DNA from 4 places in the Streptomyces sp. NPDC059255 genome. Region 4 is predicted to be linked to each of the others. Evidence: riboswitches for the same ligand, from Rfam matches in the RefSeq annotation. Region 4 holds a riboswitch; each other region holds the start of a gene.
What was found. A riboswitch is a leader RNA that binds a small molecule or an ion and turns the genes downstream of it on or off. The one in region 4 is predicted to bind cobalamin.
Positions count from the first base shown of each region.

Region 1: it holds a riboswitch for cobalamin, as region 4 does, so the genes downstream of both, ACFXKG_RS12580 (cobalamin biosynthesis protein) here and metE (5-methyltetrahydropteroyltriglutamate--homocysteine S-methyltransferase) in region 4, are expected to answer to the same signal.
Region 2: it holds a riboswitch for cobalamin, as region 4 does, so the genes downstream of both, ACFXKG_RS32275 (CbtB-domain containing protein) here and metE (5-methyltetrahydropteroyltriglutamate--homocysteine S-methyltransferase) in region 4, are expected to answer to the same signal.
Region 3: it holds a riboswitch for cobalamin, as region 4 does, so the genes downstream of both, ACFXKG_RS26515 (ABC transporter substrate-binding protein) here and metE (5-methyltetrahydropteroyltriglutamate--homocysteine S-methyltransferase) in region 4, are expected to answer to the same signal.

Region 1 covers NZ_JBHYZP010000007.1:203,640-208,375, forward strand. Annotated here, with positions in the region: gene ACFXKG_RS12575 (cobyric acid synthase) at 1-423, opposite strand, end outside; gene ACFXKG_RS12580 (cobalamin biosynthesis protein) at 420-1,433, opposite strand; cobalamin riboswitch at 1,470-1,590, opposite strand; gene ACFXKG_RS12585 (hypothetical protein) at 1,728-1,991, opposite strand; gene ACFXKG_RS12590 (anion permease) at 2,086-3,393, opposite strand; gene ACFXKG_RS12595 (class II aldolase/adducin family protein) at 3,588-4,289, shown strand; gene ACFXKG_RS12600 (alpha/beta hydrolase) at 4,404-4,736, shown strand, end outside.
Region 2 covers NZ_JBHYZP010000036.1:50,371-55,106, reverse strand. Annotated here, with positions in the region: gene ACFXKG_RS32295 (response regulator transcription factor) at 1-593, shown strand, start outside; gene ACFXKG_RS32290 (sensor histidine kinase) at 587-1,726, shown strand; gene ACFXKG_RS32285 (GlsB/YeaQ/YmgE family stress response membrane protein) at 1,796-2,059, shown strand; gene ACFXKG_RS32280 (histidine phosphatase family protein) at 2,112-2,783, opposite strand; cobalamin riboswitch at 2,815-2,962, shown strand; gene ACFXKG_RS32275 (CbtB-domain containing protein) at 2,999-3,238, shown strand; gene ACFXKG_RS32270 (CbtA family protein) at 3,317-4,147, shown strand; gene cbiE (precorrin-6y C5,15-methyltransferase (decarboxylating) subunit CbiE) at 4,189-4,736, shown strand, end outside.
Region 3 covers NZ_JBHYZP010000026.1:8,666-13,401, forward strand. Annotated here, with positions in the region: gene ACFXKG_RS26500 (sensor histidine kinase) at 1-863, shown strand, start outside; gene ACFXKG_RS26505 (hypothetical protein) at 856-2,232, shown strand; gene ACFXKG_RS26510 (DNA-binding response regulator) at 2,199-2,837, opposite strand; cobalamin riboswitch at 2,943-3,125, shown strand; gene ACFXKG_RS26515 (ABC transporter substrate-binding protein) at 3,193-4,266, shown strand; gene ACFXKG_RS26520 (FecCD family ABC transporter permease) at 4,317-4,736, shown strand, end outside.
Region 4 covers NZ_JBHYZP010000001.1:285,634-290,369, forward strand. Annotated here, with positions in the region: gene metE (5-methyltetrahydropteroyltriglutamate--homocysteine S-methyltransferase) at 175-2,493, opposite strand; cobalamin riboswitch at 2,658-2,861, opposite strand; gene rpsN (30S ribosomal protein S14) at 3,036-3,341, opposite strand; gene rpmB (50S ribosomal protein L28) at 3,341-3,577, opposite strand; gene rpmG (50S ribosomal protein L33) at 3,647-3,811, shown strand; gene ACFXKG_RS01285 (type B 50S ribosomal protein L31) at 3,859-4,104, shown strand; gene ACFXKG_RS01290 (CobW family GTP-binding protein) at 4,104-4,736, shown strand, end outside.

The DNA.
Region 1 (4,736 bases), on a different contig from region 4:
GCAGATCACGGCGTCGTACGTGGACCGCAGCTCCGCCAGGCACTCCAGTACGGGCCCGAGCAGCGCCTCCTGCCGGCCTCCGTGGTAGCCGCGGGCACTGAGCTCCCCGACCGGCTTCCCCATCAGCACCACCTGGCTGCTGCGGTCGCCGCCCGGCTTCAGCAGGACGGGGTTCATCAGCGCGGTCGGCTCCACCCGCGCGGCCTGCGCCTGCATCGCCTGGGCGCGCCCGATCTCCGCCCCCTCGCGGGTCACGAACGAGTTCAGCGACATGTTCTGGCCCTTGAACGGCGCGACCTTCACGCCTTGGCGCACCAGCCAGCGGCAGATCCCCGCCGTGACGACGCTCTTGCCCGCGTCGGAGGTCGTCCCGGCGATCAGCAGCCCTCCGCCGAGCCCCGCGCCCCCACCGTTCCCGCTCATGTACGCCTCCCACCGCGCGCTGCCGCGCGCACCGCGCCGTATACGACCCGGCCGGTGACACAGGCCGCGAGCGCGAGCACGTTGACCCGGCCGGCCAGCCGTACGGCGCGCTCGATGTCCGGGACCCCGACCGGGCGCCCCGTACCGTTCAGGACAGGCCGGTGCTCCACCCGCCCGCCGTACGCCAGGGTCCCGCCGAGCCGTACGCCCAGCGCCCCGGCGAACGACGCCTCCACCGGGCCCGCGTTGGGGCTCGGATGGCGGTGCGCGTCCTGCCGCAGGGCCCGCAGCGCGCCGCGCCGGTCCGGGCCCGCGGCGACGGCCAGCGCGGCGGTCAGCCGGGCTCCTGGCCACCCCACGACGTCGTCGAGGCGGGCCGAGGCCCAGCCGAACCGGCGGTAACGGGCGCTCTTGTGACCCACCATCGCGTCCAGGGTGTTCACGGCGCGGAACCCCACGAGCCCCGGCGTCCCGGCGAGCGCGCCCCACACCAGCGCGCCGACGACGGCGTCGGAGGTGTTCTCGGCGACGGACTCCACGACGGCGCGCGCGATCTGGCCCTCGTCCAGGGAGTACGGGTCACGCCCGCACAGGTGCGGCAGCCGCCCGCGGGCCCCTTCGAGGTCCCCGGCGGCGAGCGCCGCACCGACGGCCCGTGCCTCCCGGCCCAGCGAGGTGCCCCCCACCACGGCCCAGGTGGCGGCGGCGGTCAGCGTCACGGCGGCGGCGGGCCGTTCGCGTACGGTCGCCGCGGCCAGTGCCGCGGCTCCGGCAGCGGCTCCGGCGCAGAGCGTGGTGTGCAGCGCGCCCCGGCCGCGGTGGTCGCGCCACAGCGCGCGCTCGACAGCCCCCGCGGCCCGGCCGAAGGCGGCCACCGGATGTCCCCGGCGCGGATCGCCGAACAGCCGGTCGGCCAGGAGTCCGAGGGTGGCGCCGTACGCGAAGACCCGCGCGGCGGCAGGGGCGGCCCGGCCGCCGCCGCGCGCGGCGGCAGAACCGCAGCCAGGCATGGCGAAGTGTCCTCACTCAGGGTCCGCGCCCCGGTTCGACGTACGTGATGCGACGGCGAGAGTTCCTGGCTCCTGGAGGCGAGGCTCACAGTGACAGTGGCGGGACCGCGCCGGATTCGCACCGGCTTCCTCTGCTGCCGTCGTCAATGGCCCCGGAAGTCCACCACGCCGCGCAGGACCCGTCAACTCATCCTTGACCTGCGACGGGACAGTGTGCGGAGCCCCACATCGGACCGGTCGGCCGATGCGGGGCTCCCGCGGGGACGTGCGTGGCGTGTGTGGCGTGCGTGACGGTCAGGCCACGATGAGGCTGATCCCGTAGGCGACGGCTCCGGCGCAGAGCGCGAAGCACAGGTAGGCGCCGGCGCGGGCGGTGAGGGGCGCCGGTCCGGCGGCGGGGGTGGAGGCGGCGGCCGAGGTCCCGGCCTGGCCCTGCGCGGGCGCGGATCCCCGCTTGGCGAGGCCCACGACGCCCAGGCTGAAGAGGCCCACGAGGGCGACGGTCGCCACGAGGCTGACGCCGAAGACGGAGCCGAGTGCTGCCCAGTCGATGTCCATGAGGTCGCTTCCTGAGAGGTGGCGCGGATGACGCGGGGCGGAGATGTGGCGCTAAGAGGCAGCGCGGAGAAGCGGAGCTAAGAGGCGGCGCGGATTACACCGTGGCGCGGCGGGCGGGCTCGCCGTTCTGGTCCGCGGGGGCGGGGATGGTGGCCGAGAGGTCCTGGCCCCCGGCGCCCGCCGGGGGAGGCGGGGTGACGGCCGCGACGGCGGCGGTCACCACACCGGCCGGCTCACCGGCCCGGCCCGAGCCGCCGTCGGTGGCGACGCCGGTGGCGGCTTCGCCGGTGGCCGCCCCGGCGTTGACGTTGGTGTGATCGACGGGCTTACGGCGCGAGGCGAGCCAGATCCCGGCGGAGCCCGCGATCAGCAGGACCGCGACGACGGCGATGCCCCAGGTGCCCTGGCCGGTCAGGAATTCGGCGCCGGCGGCGACCAGACCCGCGGCCGGGAGCGTCAGCCCCCAGGCGACGAACATCCGCGTGGCGGTGGACCAGCGCACCACCCCGCCCTTGCGGCCGAGCCCCGCGCCCATCACGGCGCCGGAGCAGGACTGCGTGGTGGAGAGCGAGAAGCCCAGGTGCGAGGAGGCCAGGATGACCGTCGCGGCGCTGGTCTGGGCGGCGAAGCCCTGCTGCGGCTGGAGGTCGGTGAGGCCGGTGCCCATGGTGCGGATGATGCGCCAGCCGCCCAGGTACGTGCCGAGCGCGATCGCGATCCCCGCGGAGACGATGACCCACAGGGGCGGGTTGGAGCCGGGGGCGAGAACGCCGCCGGTGACCAGCGCGAGCGTGATGACGCCCATGGTCTTCTGCGCGTCGTTGGTGCCGTGGGCGAGGGAGACGAGCCCGGCGGAGGCGATCTGCCCGGCCCGGTAACCCTTGGCGGTGACCCGGTCGTCGCCGTCGTTGACGGCCTGGCCGATCCGGTACGTCAGCCGCGTCGCGAGGAGGGCGGCGAGCCCGGCGACGACGGGGGCGGCGAGCGCGGGGATCAGGACCTTGGTGATGACGACCCCGCCGTTGACGCCGGAGGTGCCGACGGACATCAGGGTCGCGCCGATCAGGCCGCCGAAGAGTGCGTGGGAGGAGCTGGACGGGAGTCCGAGCAGCCAGGTGAAGAGATTCCACAGGATGGCGCCGACGAGCGCCGCGAAGATCACTTCTGTTCTGATGCCCTGTTCGTTGATGAGCCCGCCGGAGATCGTCTTGGCGACCTCCACGGACAGGAACGCGCCGACGAGATTCAGGACCGCGGACATGCCCACCGCGACCTTGGGCTTCAGAGCGCCGGTCGAGATGGTCGTCGCCATCGCGTTGGCGGTGTCGTGGAAACCGTTCGTGAAATCGAACACGAGCGCTGTCACGATCACGATCGCGAGCAGCAGTGTGATGTGTTCCATTGACCCAGGACCCAGGCAATCGTTCGACGTCGGTGGCCTCGGTGAACGTAGGGAGTCAGGGTGAACGGAAGATGAACTAGGTGGGTCTTCGCGGTGACTCGGCTCGTGAGGTTGACGGCGGCGCCTGGCAGGATCGCCGTATGACGGATGACGGGACCGGCGAACACGGCGAACTGGCGGACGAGCGAGGCGAGATGGCGGACGCGCGGGGCGTGGCGGAAGGCGGGACGGAGGCCGGTCGGGGGGCCGGTCAGGGGGCTCTGGAACGGGCCTGGGCGGAGCTCGTCGACACCGCCCGGAGAACGGCCGCGGAGGGCCTGGTCGTCGGCACCTCGGGCAACGTCTCCGTGCGCGTCGGCGAGCTTGTCCTGGTCACCCCCAGTGGAGTGCCGTACGACCGGCTCGCGCCGGGCGACGCGGTCGCCGTGGACCTCGCCGGACGGCAGGTTCTCGGCGCTCTCACCCCAACGAGCGAACTTCCACTGCATCTCTCCGTTTACCGCGACACATCGGCGTCGGCCGTCGTGCACACCCACGCCGTGCACGCCACCGCCGTCTCCACGCTCGTCACCGAACTCCCCTTGATCCACTACATGGCGGCGGCCCTCGGCGGCGCCGTCCGGGTCGCCCCGTACGCGCTGTACGGCTCGGAGGCGCTGGCCCGCGGTATGCGGGAGGCGCTGGTGGACCGTACGGCCTGCCTGCTCCAGAACCACGGCACGGTGGCGTACGGCGACACCCTCGCCCAGGCGTACGACCGCACCGCCCAGCTCGAATGGATGTGCCGCCTCTGGCTCACGGCCGGTGCGGTGCCGGGACACCGGCCCTCGCTGCTGTCGGAGGAACAGGTGCGGGAGGTGGCGGAGAAGCTCAAGGGCTACGGCCGGCGGACCTGATCCTGCCCCTGGTCCTGGGCCCCGGCCCGGGCCACGGCGCCGCCTCCGCCCCGCCCCGCCTCCGACGGCCCCCGCCCGCTGGCCGGGGCGCGCACGGGTGGTGACACTGGGAGCGTGCGCCCGGCTACAGCGACGGCAGCGGCCGTCACCACAGTGCTCGGGGTCGGCGCGGCTGCGGTCGCGGCCGGCCGGTACGCCAGCGATGCCGCGCTGAAGGCACCGCCGGGGCGACCCCTGCCCAGCGACCCGAAGATCACCGTGCACGCCGTGGCCGCCGGCCAGGTCACCCTGACCCGTTCGCTCGCCTCGCTGCGCCCCGGAACGTACGGGATCGAGGGGACGGGCGCGCACGCCGTCGTCGGACCGGTCCTGGACGGCGTCCCGCACCCGGCCGACACCGTGGTGCGCCGGCTGGAGCGGGTCGGCCGCGGCACCCTCGTGCCCGGG
Region 2 (4,736 bases), on a different contig from region 4:
TGCGGCGGCTGCGCGGGGACGGACTGCCGCACGCGGTCGTCTTCCTCACGGCACGCGACAGCCGTAAGGACCTGGTCAAGGGGTTGACCGCAGGCGGGGACGACTACATCACCAAGCCCTTCGGGCTGGACGAGGTGGCTGCCCGCATCCAGGCCGTGCTCCGCCGTACCCGTACCCGTGGCCATATCGGAAGTGCCGGTTCCGGCGCGGGTTCCGGTGCCGGTTCGGGCGTGGGTTCGGGCGTGGGTTCTGGCGTGGGTTCCGGCACCGGCGGCGAGGGCGAGGCCGGCACCGTCCTGCGCGTCGCCGATCTCGAACTCGACACCGCCGCCTACGCCGTACGCAGGGCCGGGACACCGATCGACCTGTCGCCGACCGAGTACCGCCTGCTGCGCTACCTCATGCTCCACCGGGGCCGGATCCTCCCGCGCGCCCAACTCCTCGACCACGTCTGGTCGTACGACTTCAACGGCGACGACACCGTCGTCGCCACCTACATCAGCTATCTGCGCCGCAAGATCGATGTCCTCGGCCCGTCCCTGATCCACACCCGGCGCGGTGTCGGCTACGGCATCAGGGAGCCGGAATGCTGAACCGCCGGACGGTGAGCCGGCTGGTGCTGAACCGCCGGGTGGTGAGCCGCCTGCGGCGGTGGCCGGTGCGCAGCCGGCTCAGCGGGGTCGTCACCGGGCTGTGCGCGCTCGCCATGGCCGCCACCGCCGCCGTCTGGCTGGGCAGCGGCGATCCCGCGGCGATCGTCGCCGTGGAACTGGTCGGGCTCACGCTGGTGGCCCTCGTCACCACCGCCGTGGTCCGCTGCGAACTGCGCCCCCTGGAGGAGGCGGCGCGTACCGCGGACGCGGTCGCGTCGGGGGATCTCGGCCACCGGCTCGCCGTGGCCACCCAGGCCCCCGCCACCGAGGTCGGCCGGCTCGTGGACGCGCTGAACCGCATGCTGGACCAGGTCCAGGCCGCCCTCGCCGCGCGCGAGACGTCCGAAGCGCGCATGCGCCAGTTCATCGCGGACGCCTCGCACGAACTGCGTACGCCCCTGCAGTCCCTGCGCGGCTACGCCGAGCTCTACCAGCACGGCGCACTGCCCGACACGGCCGCGGTGGACGAGGCGGTGGACCGGATGCTCGCGGAGATCCTGCGCATGACGCGGCTGGTCGAGTCGCTGCTCATGCTCGCCCGCTTCGACGCCGAGGGCGAGGCGGCCGAGGCGGAACAGGAGCCCGTCGACCTCAGCCGGGTCGTCGCGGAATCCTGCCGGGACGCCGCGGCCGTCGAACCGGCACGGCCCCGTACGGTCGACGTCCGGCCGGGGGTGACCGTACTGGGTGACGAGGCACACCTGCGCAGCCTGCTGGCCAACCTGCTGGGCAACATCCGTATGCACACACCGCCCGACGCCTCCTGCGCCGTCGAACTGCGCGCGGCGGACGGACACGCGACGCTCCGGGTCCGGGACGCCGGGCCCGGTATCCCGGACGAGGCCGTCGCCCATGTCTTCGACCGCTTCTACCGGGCCGGCAAGGGCCGCGGGAGCGGGGGCGGGCACGGTGGGACCGGCAGGGGCAGCGGTCTCGGGCTGGCGATCGTGGCCGCCGTCGCGGAGCTCCACCGCGCTCGCGTCCGTCTCGACAGCGTGCCCGGCCGCGGGACGCTCGTCGAAGTCACCTTCCCCGTCCCGCCGGGCGGTGCGCCGGGCGGCCCGCAGGACTGAACGGTGGCATGGCGGGCAGATGTTCGGTCAGTACCGCTTTCGACAGCAAGCGGGCCAAGAGGAGGGGACATGGAGATTTCCGGCTTTGTCGCAGCCATTGTCGTCGGCATCGTCATCGGCGTGCTGGGACGGCTCGTGGTGCCGGGTCGGCAGCGCATCGGGGTGCTGCTGACCATCGGCGTCGGTATCGTCGCGGCGCTGGTCGGTACGTTCGTCGCGGCGGCGTTCGGCGTCGCGGACACCCGGGGCTTCGACTGGATCGAGCTGATCATCCAGGTCGGCCTGGCGGCGGTGGGCGTGGCCGCGCTGGACCGCGCCAAGGGCCGCGGCTGACCCGCGGCTGACCACTGCCGGGGAGCTTGTCGCGGCTCCCGTCAGGCCCCCGTCAGTCGTCTCCGTCTTTGTCGGAGCCTTCGTCAGTGCCTTCGTCGGCGTCGGCGTCTTCGTCGGCGCCGGTGAGCGGGCGGCCGGCGAGCAGGTTCCAGCGGCCGTCCCGCCCGGTGAACTCCGTGACGGTCAGCGGCCGTACGTCGAACCGCCAGAACGCGGCGGCCGGCGCCGAGAGCGCGTGCAGGGCGGCGGCGCGGACGATCTCCGGTTCGGCCACGGCGATCACCCGGGGGGTCTCGGGGCTCAGCGTTTCGAGCCACCGGCCGACGCGGGCGTAGAGCGCGAGCAGGGTCTCCCCGCCGTGCGGCGCGGCCGACGGGTCGGCGAGCCACGCGCTCACCTGCGCCGGTTCCGCGGCCGCGACCTCGTCGAGGGTCCTGCCCTGCCAGCGCCCCATGTCCCACGGCGCGATCTCCGGCACCGGCCGCGCGTCCAGGCCGAGCAGGCCGGCGGTCGTACGGCAGCGGGGTGCGGACGAGACGTACACGGCGGCGCCGTGCGGGAACTCCTCCCGTACGGCCTCGGCCTGCCGCACCCCGGTCGCGTCCACCGCCCGCGTCGCGGCGCCGGGCCCGTCCTCGGGAAGGTCGCCGAAGCGGGCCGCGCGCAGGGCCGGGCCGATGGCGGGTGAGATGAGCTGCACGCGGATCGTCGAGCGGATCGTCATAGCGAAAGGCCCCCTTGGCCCGTCTGCCGGTTCGCGGTACCTTCACGTCGATATCCACGACGGCGGGACGGAAGTCCGGTGAGATTCCGGCACGGTCGCGCCACTGTATGCCGGTTCCGGCCGCGTGCCACGCGGCGGGGGACCGGTGAGTCAGACCCGACGGCCGTCGTTCGAGCTCCATCAACGGGACGCGAGTTCCCTCAGGAGGATGTGCCATGGCTCAGTCCATCGCGCCTGCGAACACCGCTCTTCCGCCCACCTCTGCCACCGGCGCCGCCCCGGCTCCGCTTCCGCTGCGCGCCGTGCTGCCGTGGGCGGTCTTCGTCGGCACCCTGATGCTGGTGCTGCTCTACTTCGTCGGCGCCGAACAGGGCGCGACGTCGGTGATCTCCGGTGCCGGTGTGCACGAATGGGTGCACGACGGCCGTCATCTGCTCGGGTTCCCCTGCCACTGACCGCTGACGGAAACAGCAGTCAGCAGTCAGCAGTCAGCGGAAACAGCAGCGACAGCAGCGACAGCGGAGATGACGCGCATGCATGCCTTCACCGTCAGAAACCTCCTGGTCCGCGGCATGGTCGCGGGCGTCCTGGCCGGACTTCTCGCGTTCGCGCTGGCCTACCTCGCGGGTGAGCCCTCCGTACGGGACTCCATCGCGCAGGAGGAGAGCCGGTCCGCCCCGGCGCATCAGCACGGCGCCGCGGCGGACCCCGTAGCAGCGGGAGAGGAGGAAGAGGAAGAGGAACTGGTCAGCAGGCCGGTCCAGTCGACGTTCGGGCTCGCCACCGGGGTCCTGGTGTACGGGGTGGCCCTCGGCGGCATCGCCTCGCTGGTCTTCGCGGTGAGCCTGGGCAGGATCGGCCGGTTCGGGCCGCGGGCGACCTCGGCGCTGGTCGCGGGGGCCGCCTTCACGACCGTCTACCTGGTGCCGTTCCTGAAGTATCCGGCGACGCCGCCCGCCGTGGGCAATCCGGACACGATCGGCAGGCGCACGACCCTGTTCTTCCTGATGATCCTGCTCAGCGTCCTGCTGGCGGTCATCGCCGTCATCGCGGGGAGACGGCTGGCGCCGCGGCTCGGCAACTGGAACGCGTCGCTCGCCGCGGGCGCCGGTTACGTGGCCGTCGTCGCCGTCGCCTGTCTGGTGCTGCCCGCCAACGCGGACGCCGTCCCCGCGTCCTTCCCCGCGGCACTGCTGTGGGAGTTCCGGCTCGCCTCGCTCGGGGTGCAGGCGCTGCTCTGGACGGCCTTCGGACTGATCTTCGGCGAACTGGCGGAGCGGATGCTCCGGCCGCGGGCGGTGGCCGGTGCCGCCGTCGTGCCGCCCGGGGCACCCGTCGGGGAGCCGCGGGCGGCCGGACAGTAGAGTGCGGGGTCGGTCTTCTCCCAGCTCAGAGGTGTACGGCAGTGAGCGTCCCGCCCCCTGGTCCCCCGTCGCCGGTCCCGGCTCCGCCGGTGACCGTGGTCGGGATCGGCGCGGACGGCTGGGCCGGGCTCTCCGGCGCGGCGCGGGAGGTCCTGCGCGGGGCGGACGTGGTCATCGGCGGGCCCCGCCAGCTCGGCCTGCTGCCGGCGCGGGAGTGCGCGGGCGAGCGGGTGGCGTGGCCGTCGCCGCTGCGCCCCGCCGTGCCCGGCCTGCTCGCCGCGCACGCCGGGCGCCGGATCGCGGTGCTGGCCAGCGGGGACCCGATGTTCTACGGGATCGGACGGGCGCTCGGCGAGGTCGTCGGCGCGGCGGCGCTGCGCGTGCTGCCGCATCCGTCGTCCGTCTCGTACGCGTGCGCCCGGCTCGGCTGGCCGGTGGAGGAGACGGAGGTCGTCACGCTCGTCGGCCGCCCCGCCGAACGCCTCACCGCCGCGCTGCACGACGGCCGCCGGGTGCTGGTGCTCAGCGCCGGGGCCGGGACGCCCGAGGACGTGGCGGCGCTGCTCCGCGCGCGCGGCTACGGGCCGAG
Region 3 (4,736 bases), on a different contig from region 4:
TGCTCGCCGCCGTCGATCTGGCCGGCGCGGTGATCGACCGCCCCGACGGCTGGACGTACGCGCTGCCCAACGTGGCCTGGCTCTTCGTCCAGGCCCTGCTCTGCCAGGGGATGTTCCGGCTGGTCCTGCGCGGCAGCCGGGCCGCCGACGCGGCGGGCGCGCGGGCCGCCGAGGCGCGGCGGCGGCACGATGTCGCCCAGGCCCAGCGGTCGGCCGAGCGGGAGCACCTCGCCACGCTGCACGACACGGCGTGCGCCACCCTGCTGATGGTCTCGGCGCACGGCCGGTCGCTCAGCCCGGACGTGGTCCGCACCCAGGCGGGCAAGGACCTGCGCAGGCTCGCGGCCGCGCGGGCACCTGTGGCGGCGGTCGGGGCGTCCGGCGCGTCCGCGTCGTCCGGGGCGTCCGAGTCGTCTGCGGGGTCCGGGGACATGTCGGAGGCGTGCGCGGCGGGTCCGAGCGACCTGACGCGGGAGCTGGTCGCGGAACTCGACGGCCATCTCCTCTCCGTCCACGCCGCGTTCGACCGTACGACCGGCTCCCTGGGCACCGTCCCGCCGCCCGTGGCCGTCGCGCTGCGCGGCGCGCTGGGGGAGGCCCTGCGCAACGTGGAGCGGCACGCGGGCGTCCGCGCCGTGACGGTGACGGCGACCCGGGCCACCGACACCGACACCGTCACCGGCGCCGTCGCACTCGTGGTCCGCGACGAGGGCGGTGGGTTCGACCCGGCGGGTGTGCCGGCCCACCGGCGGGGGCTGGCCCGCTCGATCGTCGAGCGGATGGAGTCGGCGGGCGGCCGGGCCGTGATCGTCTCCCGCCCCGGCGAGGGCACGACCGTACGGCTGGAGTGGCCCCGTGCCTGACCAGCCGAAGGCGGGCACTCCGGGCGCTGTTGACGCGGCCGGCGTCCCGGCGGACGTCGCGGCCGATGTCCCGGTGGACATCCCGGCCGCCGATCCGCTGACCGGCCGGATCGCCCGGGACATGCGCGCGGGCCTGCGTGTGGCCGGGCTGTTCATCCTCACCGCCGTGCACCTCGGGCTGGCGCTGCCCGCCCTCCTCGGCAGCCTGCGCGGTTACGACCAGCCCTGGATCCAGCTCTCCGCGTTCACCCTGCTGACCCTCCTCATCATGGCGGACGCGCTGCTCGGCGCCGACGGGCGCGGCCGGCCGCGCCCGTGGGTGGTGCTCGGCCTGACCTGCGCCCTCGTGGCGTCGGCCGTCTCCACCAGCCGGCTGCCCGTGGCGGACTTCATCGGGACCCCGCACTGGACGTTCCTGGAGATCGGCTGGTTCGGGGTGCTGCTGCTCTTCGACGCCGGGCTGCGGCCGACGCTCGTCTTCATCGGCGGCCATCTCGTCCTCACCCTGGCGCAGCTGCTGCTCGCGGGGGTGCCGACCCGGCAGGCCGCCTCCGGCATGGCCGTCAGCGCCCTGGCCATCTGCACCTTCCAGGTCGCCGCCGCCATGCTCGCCCGCTCGCTCGGTGACTGCGCCGCCGCCGCGAGCGCCACGGCGCGCGAGCAGGAGCGCGTCCGTACGGAGGCCGCAGTCGCCGCGCAGGTCCACGCCGACCAGCGGGCCCGCTACGCCGAACTGGACCGCTCCGTCATGCCGTTGCTGACCGGGCTCGCCGGCGGCTCGCTCGACCCGGGGGACGAGGCGGTACGGCGCCGCTCCGCCGTAGAGGCCGCCCGGCTCAGACGGCTCTTCGCGGAACGCGACCACGCGCACGATCCGCTGCTCCACGAACTGCGCGCCGGTATCGACGTCGCCGAACGCCACGGCGTCGACGTACAGCTCGCCGTGCGCGGGGCCTGCGCCCCGGTCGACCGGCGGCTGCGCCGCGCGCTCACCGAGCCCGTGCTGGCCGCGCTCGCGACCGCCGAGCGCGACGCCCGCGCCACGGTCGTGCGTGGCGGCGGCCTGGTGCGGGTGAGTGTGGTGACCGATTGCCCGGCGACCGGGCCGACGGAGATCCCCGAACCGACCGAGCCGGGGGTACGGGTGCGCACGGTGCGCAGCGAGGGGCGGCTGCTGGTGGAGGCGTCGTGCACCCTCGACGGCCCGGTCGACGGCCCGTTCGACGCCCCGGCCGACGCCCCCGAGGACGCGCTCACCGCGTCGTCGTCCGCGTCGTCATCCGCGTCCGCGTCCGCGTCTGTGCCTGTGTCCGCGACCGCATCCGCGGACCGGGGTCACAGCTCGTCCAGTGACGTCAGCCCGTCCTGAATGGCCCGCGCGACCAGGTTCGCCTTGGTCGTCGCGGGCCGCCCCGCGTTGGCGTACTTGATGCGCACCCGCTCCAGATACGTGTTCACGGTACGGACCGAGAGCCCCAGGCTCGCCCCGACCATCGCCTTGGACTCCGACTGGAACCACTCCAGCAGCACCTCCACCTCGCGCGGCGTCAGCGCGGGCCGCCCCTTGCGGGCGTCGCTGCCGAACGCCCCGGCCAGCGCGGGCGGTGTGTACGGGCGGCAGTCGGCCGCCGCCAGCGTCGCCGCCATGAGGTGCCGTTCGCCCTCGGCCTTGGTGAGGTACGTGAACGCCCCCAGGTCCAGGCAGGTCAGCGCGGTCTCCTGGCTGTCCTGCATGGTGTAGACGATGACCTGCCGTTCGCCCGCGACGAGTTGCCGCAGTTCGGGGTAGGCGGGCACCCCGTGAGCGAGCTGCAGGTCCAGCACCACCACGTCCGCGTCCCGGCCCGGCCCCGTCGTCGCCACCGACAGGTCCGGCCCCTTGGCGGTCACCGCGATGGGCCGCTCCGACGCCGCGTACCAGGACTCGATGCCCGCGAGGACCACGGGATGGTCGTCGATCAGAGCGACACTCACGGGCGAGGTTTCCGGCATGCCTCATTGTCCGCCGCGCCCGTTCCCGTCGATCGCCGCCGGGTGGAAAGCGCCGGAAAGTGCTGGTGTGGGGCGGAAAACCGCCTGTGATAGCTTGCCGAGGCCAGTCGAACCCATGTACGTGGGTCAGGGAATCCGGTGGGAATCCGGAGCTGACGCGCAGCGGTGAGGGCGACGGGCGGGGCATCGGCCACTGGACAGCAGTCCGGGAAGGCGCCTCCGTCCGGGTGACCCCGAGTCCGAAGACCTGCTGGCGGCCTCCGTCCGCGTCCTGTGGCGGGGGAGCACCGTACGACCGGGCTCCGCGCATGAGCCCTCGACGCAGAGGAACGACTCCGTGCCGATCGCACGCCTCGCCCGCCGTGCCACTCCCTTCCTCGCCGCCGGCGCCCTGCTGCTCACCGGCTGCGGTACCGGCTCGGACTCCGGAGCTGATTCCGCATCCGGTTCTGATTCCGGTACCGGTTCCGCCCGGGCCGCCGGCTATCCCCGTACCGTCGCCAACTGCGGTCGGGAGGTACGGATCGACGCGCCGCCCGAGCGGGCCGTCTCGCTCAACCAGGGCACCACGGAGATCATGCTCTCCCTCGGCCTCGGCGACCGCATGGCCGGCACCGCCACCTGGACCGACCCGCTGCCGAAGAGCCTGCGGAAGGCGAACGCCGGGGTCGAGCGGCTGGCCGACAACAGCCCCTCCTTCGAGAAGGTCCTGGACGCCGAGCCCGACTTCGTCGCCGCCTCCTTCGAGTCCACCCTGGGCAAGGGCGGCGTGGCCACACGCGCGCAGTTCGAGAAGGTGGGCGTACCGGCGTACGTCTCGCCGTCCGACTGCGCCAAGGACAACACCGGTGACACCGACGGATCCCGGGCGACGCCGCTGACCATGGAGGACGTCTACGGCGAGATCCGCGAACTGGCCACGGTGTTCGGCGTCGAGGAGCGCGGTGACCGGCTCGTCGCGGGGCTGAAGGACCGGATGGCGAAGGCGGTCGCCGGGATCGACGCGAAGAAGGCGAAGGACACCACCGTCCTGTACTGGTTCGCCAACTCCGAGGCCCCCTTCATGGGCGGCTGCTGCGGCGCTCCCGGCATCATCACCGACGCCGTCGGCGCCAAGAACGTCTTCGACGACACCCACGACGAATGGCCGCAGATCAACTGGGAGACGGTCGCCGACCGCGACCCCGCCTTCCTCGTCATCGGCGATCTCACCCGTAAGTCGCAGACGGCCGAGTCGGCGGCGAAGAAGATCGAGTTCCTGGAGACCAACCCGGTCACCCGGGCCATGGACGCGGTGAAGCACCAGCGGTACGTACGCCTCAGCGGCCAGGCCATGAACCCGAGCATCCGCACCGTGGAGGGCGTCGAGCAGGTGGCGGCGGCGCTGCGCGCGTACGCACCCGCCAAGTGACCACCGCGGAACGGGCGTCGAGGGCGTCTGCCGAAGGGAGCCCGGCGCCGCTGGACCCCGGCGGCTCCCGCGAGGTCCGGCGGGCCGCGGTCTGGGTCCGCCCGGTGGGGTGGGCCTGCGGCCTCGCCGCGCTCGCCCTCTCCGTCGCCGTGGCGATCACCATCGGGCCCGCCGACATCCGTGTCGGAGACGTCTGGTCGGTCGTCGGCGCCCACCTGGGCCGGGGCGAGCCGCGTCTCACCCCGATCCGCGACGGCATCGTCTGGAACCTGCGGCTGCCGCGTACCCTGCTGGCGGCCGTCTGCGGCGCCGGGCTCGCGGTGTGCGGCGCGATCATGCAGTCCCTGCTCCGTAATCCGCTCGCCGACCCCTTCGTCCTCGGCGTCTCCTCGGGAGCCTCCACCGGCGCGGTCCTGGTGGTCGTGCTCGGGGTCGGGGGAGGGGCGCTGTCGGTCTCGGGCGGGGCGTTC
Region 4 (4,736 bases):
GTATGGGGCGAGGTCTGTAGTCGTGCTTCATGGTTCGTTGCGGCGGGGCTCGTTCGCCTCACGCTTGGGGACCAGTTGGGGACCACAAGGTCCAGCGGGGCTGTCCGGCTGCCCGCGGCTTGGGGCCGGGGGAGGAAAGCGGGTGCTTCCTCCCCCGGCCGACCGGGCTTTCGGTCAGGACGTGGTGAGTTCCTCGCGGACCGCGCGGGCGGCGGTGACCAGGTTCTCCAGGGACGCGCGGGTCTCGGGCCAGCCACGGGTCTTCAGCCCGCAGTCGGGGTTGACCCACAGCCTTTCGGCGGGGATGGCCTTGAGGCCGGCCCGCAGCAGATCAGCGGCTTCCCGCGCGCTGGGCACGCGCGGGGAGTGGATGTCGTACACGCCGGGTCCGGCCTCGCGCGCATAGCCGTGCGATGCCAGTTCACGGGCGACCTGCATGTGCGAGCGGGCGGCCTCCAGGCTGATGACGTCGGCGTCGAGATCGTCGATCGCCTGCACGATGTCGCCGAACTCGGCGTAGCACATGTGCGTGTGGATCTGCGTGCCCGGCCGTACTCCGCTGGTGCTGAGCCGGAACGCCTCGGTGGCCCAGCTCAGATACGCCGGACGGTCGGCGGCCCGCAGCGGCAGGGTCTCGCGCAGCGCCGGCTCGTCCACCTGGATCACCGAAGTGCCGCCCGCTTCGAGGTCGTTCACCTCGTCACGCAGGGCCAGGGCGACTTGGCGTGCGGTGTCGCCGAGGGGCTGGTCGTCGCGGACGAAGGACCAGGCGAGCATGGTGACCGGGCCGGTGAGCATGCCCTTGACCGGGCGTGAGGTGAGGGACTGGGCGTATGCCGTCCAGCGTACGGTCATCGGCTCGGGGCGGGAGATGTCCCCGGCGAGGATCGGTGGACGCACGTACCGGGTGCCGTAGGACTGCACCCAGCCGTGCTGGGTGGCGAGGTAACCGGTGAGCTGTTCGGCGAAGTACTGCACCATGTCGTTGCGCTCGGGCTCGCCGTGCACCAGGACGTCGATCCCGGTCTCCTCCTGGAAGGACACGACCTCGTCGATCTCGGCGCGGATGCGCTCCTCGTAACCGGCTGTGTCGATGCGTCCGGCGCGCAGGTCGGCGCGGGCCGTGCGCAGTTCGCCGGTCTGAGGGAAGGAGCCGATGGTGGTGGTCGGCAGCAGCGGCAGGCCGAGGTGGGAGCGCTGGGCGGTGGCCCGCTCGGCGTACGGCTGGGAGCGGCGGGTGTCGGTGTCCGTGACGGCGGCGGTGCGGATGCGGACGGCCGGGTCGTGGGTGAGGGGAGAGTTCGAGCGGGAGGCGAGGTCGGCGCGATTCGCGGCCAGCTCGCCCGCGATCGCGTCGGTCCCGTGCGCCAGGCCCCTGGCGAGGGTGACGGTCTCGGCGGTCTTCTGTCGGGCGAAGGCGAGCCAGCGCAGGATCTGCGGATCGATGTCCCGTTCGGCGGACGTGTCGAGGGGGACGTGCAGGAGGGAGCAGGAGGCGGCCACATCGACCCGGTCGGCCAGTCCGAGCAGGGTGCCGAGGGTGGCGAGGGACTTGGCCAGGTCGTTGATCCAGATGTTGCGGCCATTGACGACACCGGCGATCAGGCGCTTGCCGGACAGTCCGCCCACGGCGGCGAGATCGTCGAGGTTGGCGGCTGCGGCATCGGTGAAGTCCAGGGCGAGTCCGTCGACCGGCGCCTTGGCGAGGACGGGCAGAGCCTCGCCGAGCCGGTCGAAGTAGGAGGCGACCAGGAGCTTGGGCCGGTCGGTGCGGGCACCGAGGTCGCGGTAGGCGTGGGCGGCGGCGTTCAGGTCGGCCGGGGTGCGGTCCTGGACCAGGGCGGGCTCGTCCAACTGCACCCACTCCGCGCCTGCCGCGCGCAGGTCGGCGAGGACTTCCGCGTACACGGGGAGCAGCCGGTCCAGCAGGGTGAGCGGCTCGAAGTCCGCGGGCACGGCGGGGGCGGGCTTGGCGAGCAGCAGGTAGGTGACCGGGCCGACCAGTACCGGCCGGGCGCTCAGCCCGAGGGCGAGGGCTTCTTTCAACTCGGCGACCTGCTTGGTCGAGTCAGCCGTGAAGACCGTGTCCGGGCCCAGCTCGGGCACCAGGTAGTGGTAGTTGGTGTCGAACCACTTGGTCATCTCCAGTGGTGCGACGTCCTGAGTGCCGCGGGCCATGGCGAAGTAGCCGTCCAGCGGATCGACGGACACTGCGGCACGGTGGCGCGCGGGGATCGCACCGACCATGACGGTGGTGTCCAGGACATGGTCGTAGTACGAGAAGTCGCCGGTCGGGACCTCGGTGATGCCGGCGTCGGCGAGCTGCCGCCAGCTGCGGACGCGCAGGTCGGCGGCGGCGGAGCGGAGGGCGTCGGCGGGGACACGGCCCTTCCAGTAGGCCTCGATCGCCCTCTTGAGTTCCCGGTTCGGACCCTGGCGGGGGTAGCCGTACACGGTGGCCCGTGCTGCCGCGGCTGCGGACTTCGTTGTCACGGAAATCTCCTTCGCGAGATATCTCCCTGGAATCCCGGGACGGGACGCGAGCGCGAAGGGGTGACGAACCGGACGGACCCGACCTCGCGCGGCACAGCGCGGTCATCCGCCTGATATGTACGCCGACCCGCCCACGAGGTCACCGGGATCTCCGCGCACGAATGGTTCGTACACGGGCAACGGGCAGGTCTTCGGACTCGCGGGCACGCCTTCCTGCGGAAGACACCTACTGGCCGTCGCTTCCCAGACCCGGTACGTCGGATCCAGTGCGTATGACGGTGGTCGTTCCCACTCACCGCTGCGGGGCAGTCCCGGATTCCCACCAGGTTCCCTCTTGCGACGCGTCTACCTGGAGGGCAGGGCGAACCAGCTGCACCGCCCAGCCTAGAGCGTGGACAACCCTTTGGTCGAGCGTGTTCGAGCCGCCGCCTGCTCCTGTCCGCACCGGTCTTCGCCGCCACGGTCGGCCCCGCGCGGCGCGAGACGCCGGCCGATGCGCGGCGGCGGGGCGCGGCCGTGGCCTTTGTGTCAGCGGGCAGCGGTTACCAGGAGGACCTGGTCACCCCGGGCAGGAAGCCGGCGTGTGCCTGCTCCCGGGCGCGGACCCTGGAGAGGCCGAACTTGCGCAGGTAGCCGCGGGGGCGGCCGTCCACACTGTCGCGGTTGCGTACGCGGGTGGCGCCGGCGTTGCGCGGCTGCCGGCGCAGCTCCGCCAGTGCGGCCCGGCGTTCGTCCCCGGTCGACGAGGGGCGGCGGATGATCTCCTTGAGCTCGGCCCGCCGGGCGGCGTACCGCTCGACGATCTCCTTGCGCTTCTCGTTCTGCGCGATCTTGCTCTTCTTCGCCATCAGACCTTCCCCCCGCGTGCCCGGATCCGTGCCACGGCCGCCTCGATGCCGATCACGTCCACCGTCTTGATCGCCTTGGCGCTCAGGGTCAGGCGGACAGTGCGGCCCTCGCCGGGGAGCCGGTAGCGCTTGTGCTGGATGTTCGGGTCGAAGCGGCGCGAGGTGCGCCGGTGGGAGTGGGAGATCTTGTTGCCGAAGCCCGGTTTGGCACCGGTCAGTTGGCAGTGGGCGGACATGGGTGTTACCTGCCTCTCTCTGCGACCACTACCTATTGGTAATGGAAATCATTCCCATATACTAGCCTCATGGCACGCAACGAACTCCGCCCGGTCGTCAAGCTGCGCTCCACCGCGGGCACCGGCTTCACCTACGTCACCCGTAAGAACCGGCGCAACGACCCCGACCGGATGGTGCTGCGCAAGTACGACCCCGTCGTCCGTCGTCATGTCGACTTCCGTGAAGAGCGCTGAAACGCTCCGCCACCCCACGCCCTGTCCTCGAAAGGCCCGCCTCAGCCATGAAGCCCGGCATCCACCCCGTCTATGCCCCCGTCGTCTTCCGTGACTCCGCCTCGAACCACGCTTTCCTCACCCGATCCACGATGACCAGCGACAGGACGATCGAGTGGGAGGACGGCCACACCTACCCGGTCGTCGATGTCGAGATCTCCTCGGTGAGCCATCCCTTCTACACCGGCACCGCCCGCGTCCTGGACACCGCCGGCCGCGTCGAACGCTTCGAGCGCCGCTACGGGACCCGGTGATGGCGCAGGACCCCCGACTGCCCGTCGTCATCGTCGCCGGGCTCCACGCGGACGCCCGCAGACAGGTCGTCGACCTGCTCCTGCGGTCCGTCCCCGGCAGCGTCGCCCTGCATCACGACCTGACCGGCGCGGGCGGCGGAACCGTACGCCGCCTGATCCGCGACGCTTCCGGACACCTCTCGGACGGTGAGACTCCGCTGGTCAACGACTGCGCGTGCTGCGCGCTGCGCGAGGACCTCGTCCCCGAGCTGGAGCGGCTGGCCGGCAGTGGCTCGACCCGGCTCGCCGTCGTCGAACTGTGGGACTCGGTCGAGCCGAAGGGGATGGCGGAAGTCGTCGCGGCTCACGGGGACGCCGGCCTGGTCCTCACCGGCGTGATCACCGCCGTGGATCCCGCGCTCGTGCTGCCGTACCTGGCCAACGGCGACGACCTGGCCGAAGCCGGCCTGGGGGCCGCGCCGACCGATCAGCGTACCGTCGGTGACACCTGGGCCCGCCAGCTGGAATACGCGCCGGTCCTCGCCCTGGTCGACAACGAGGAGGCGGACAGCGAGGACCGCGCGCTCCTCAGGCAACTGCACCCCACCGCCCGCCAGGTGGCAGCGCACTCCGGCGGACTCGCTGAACTCGCC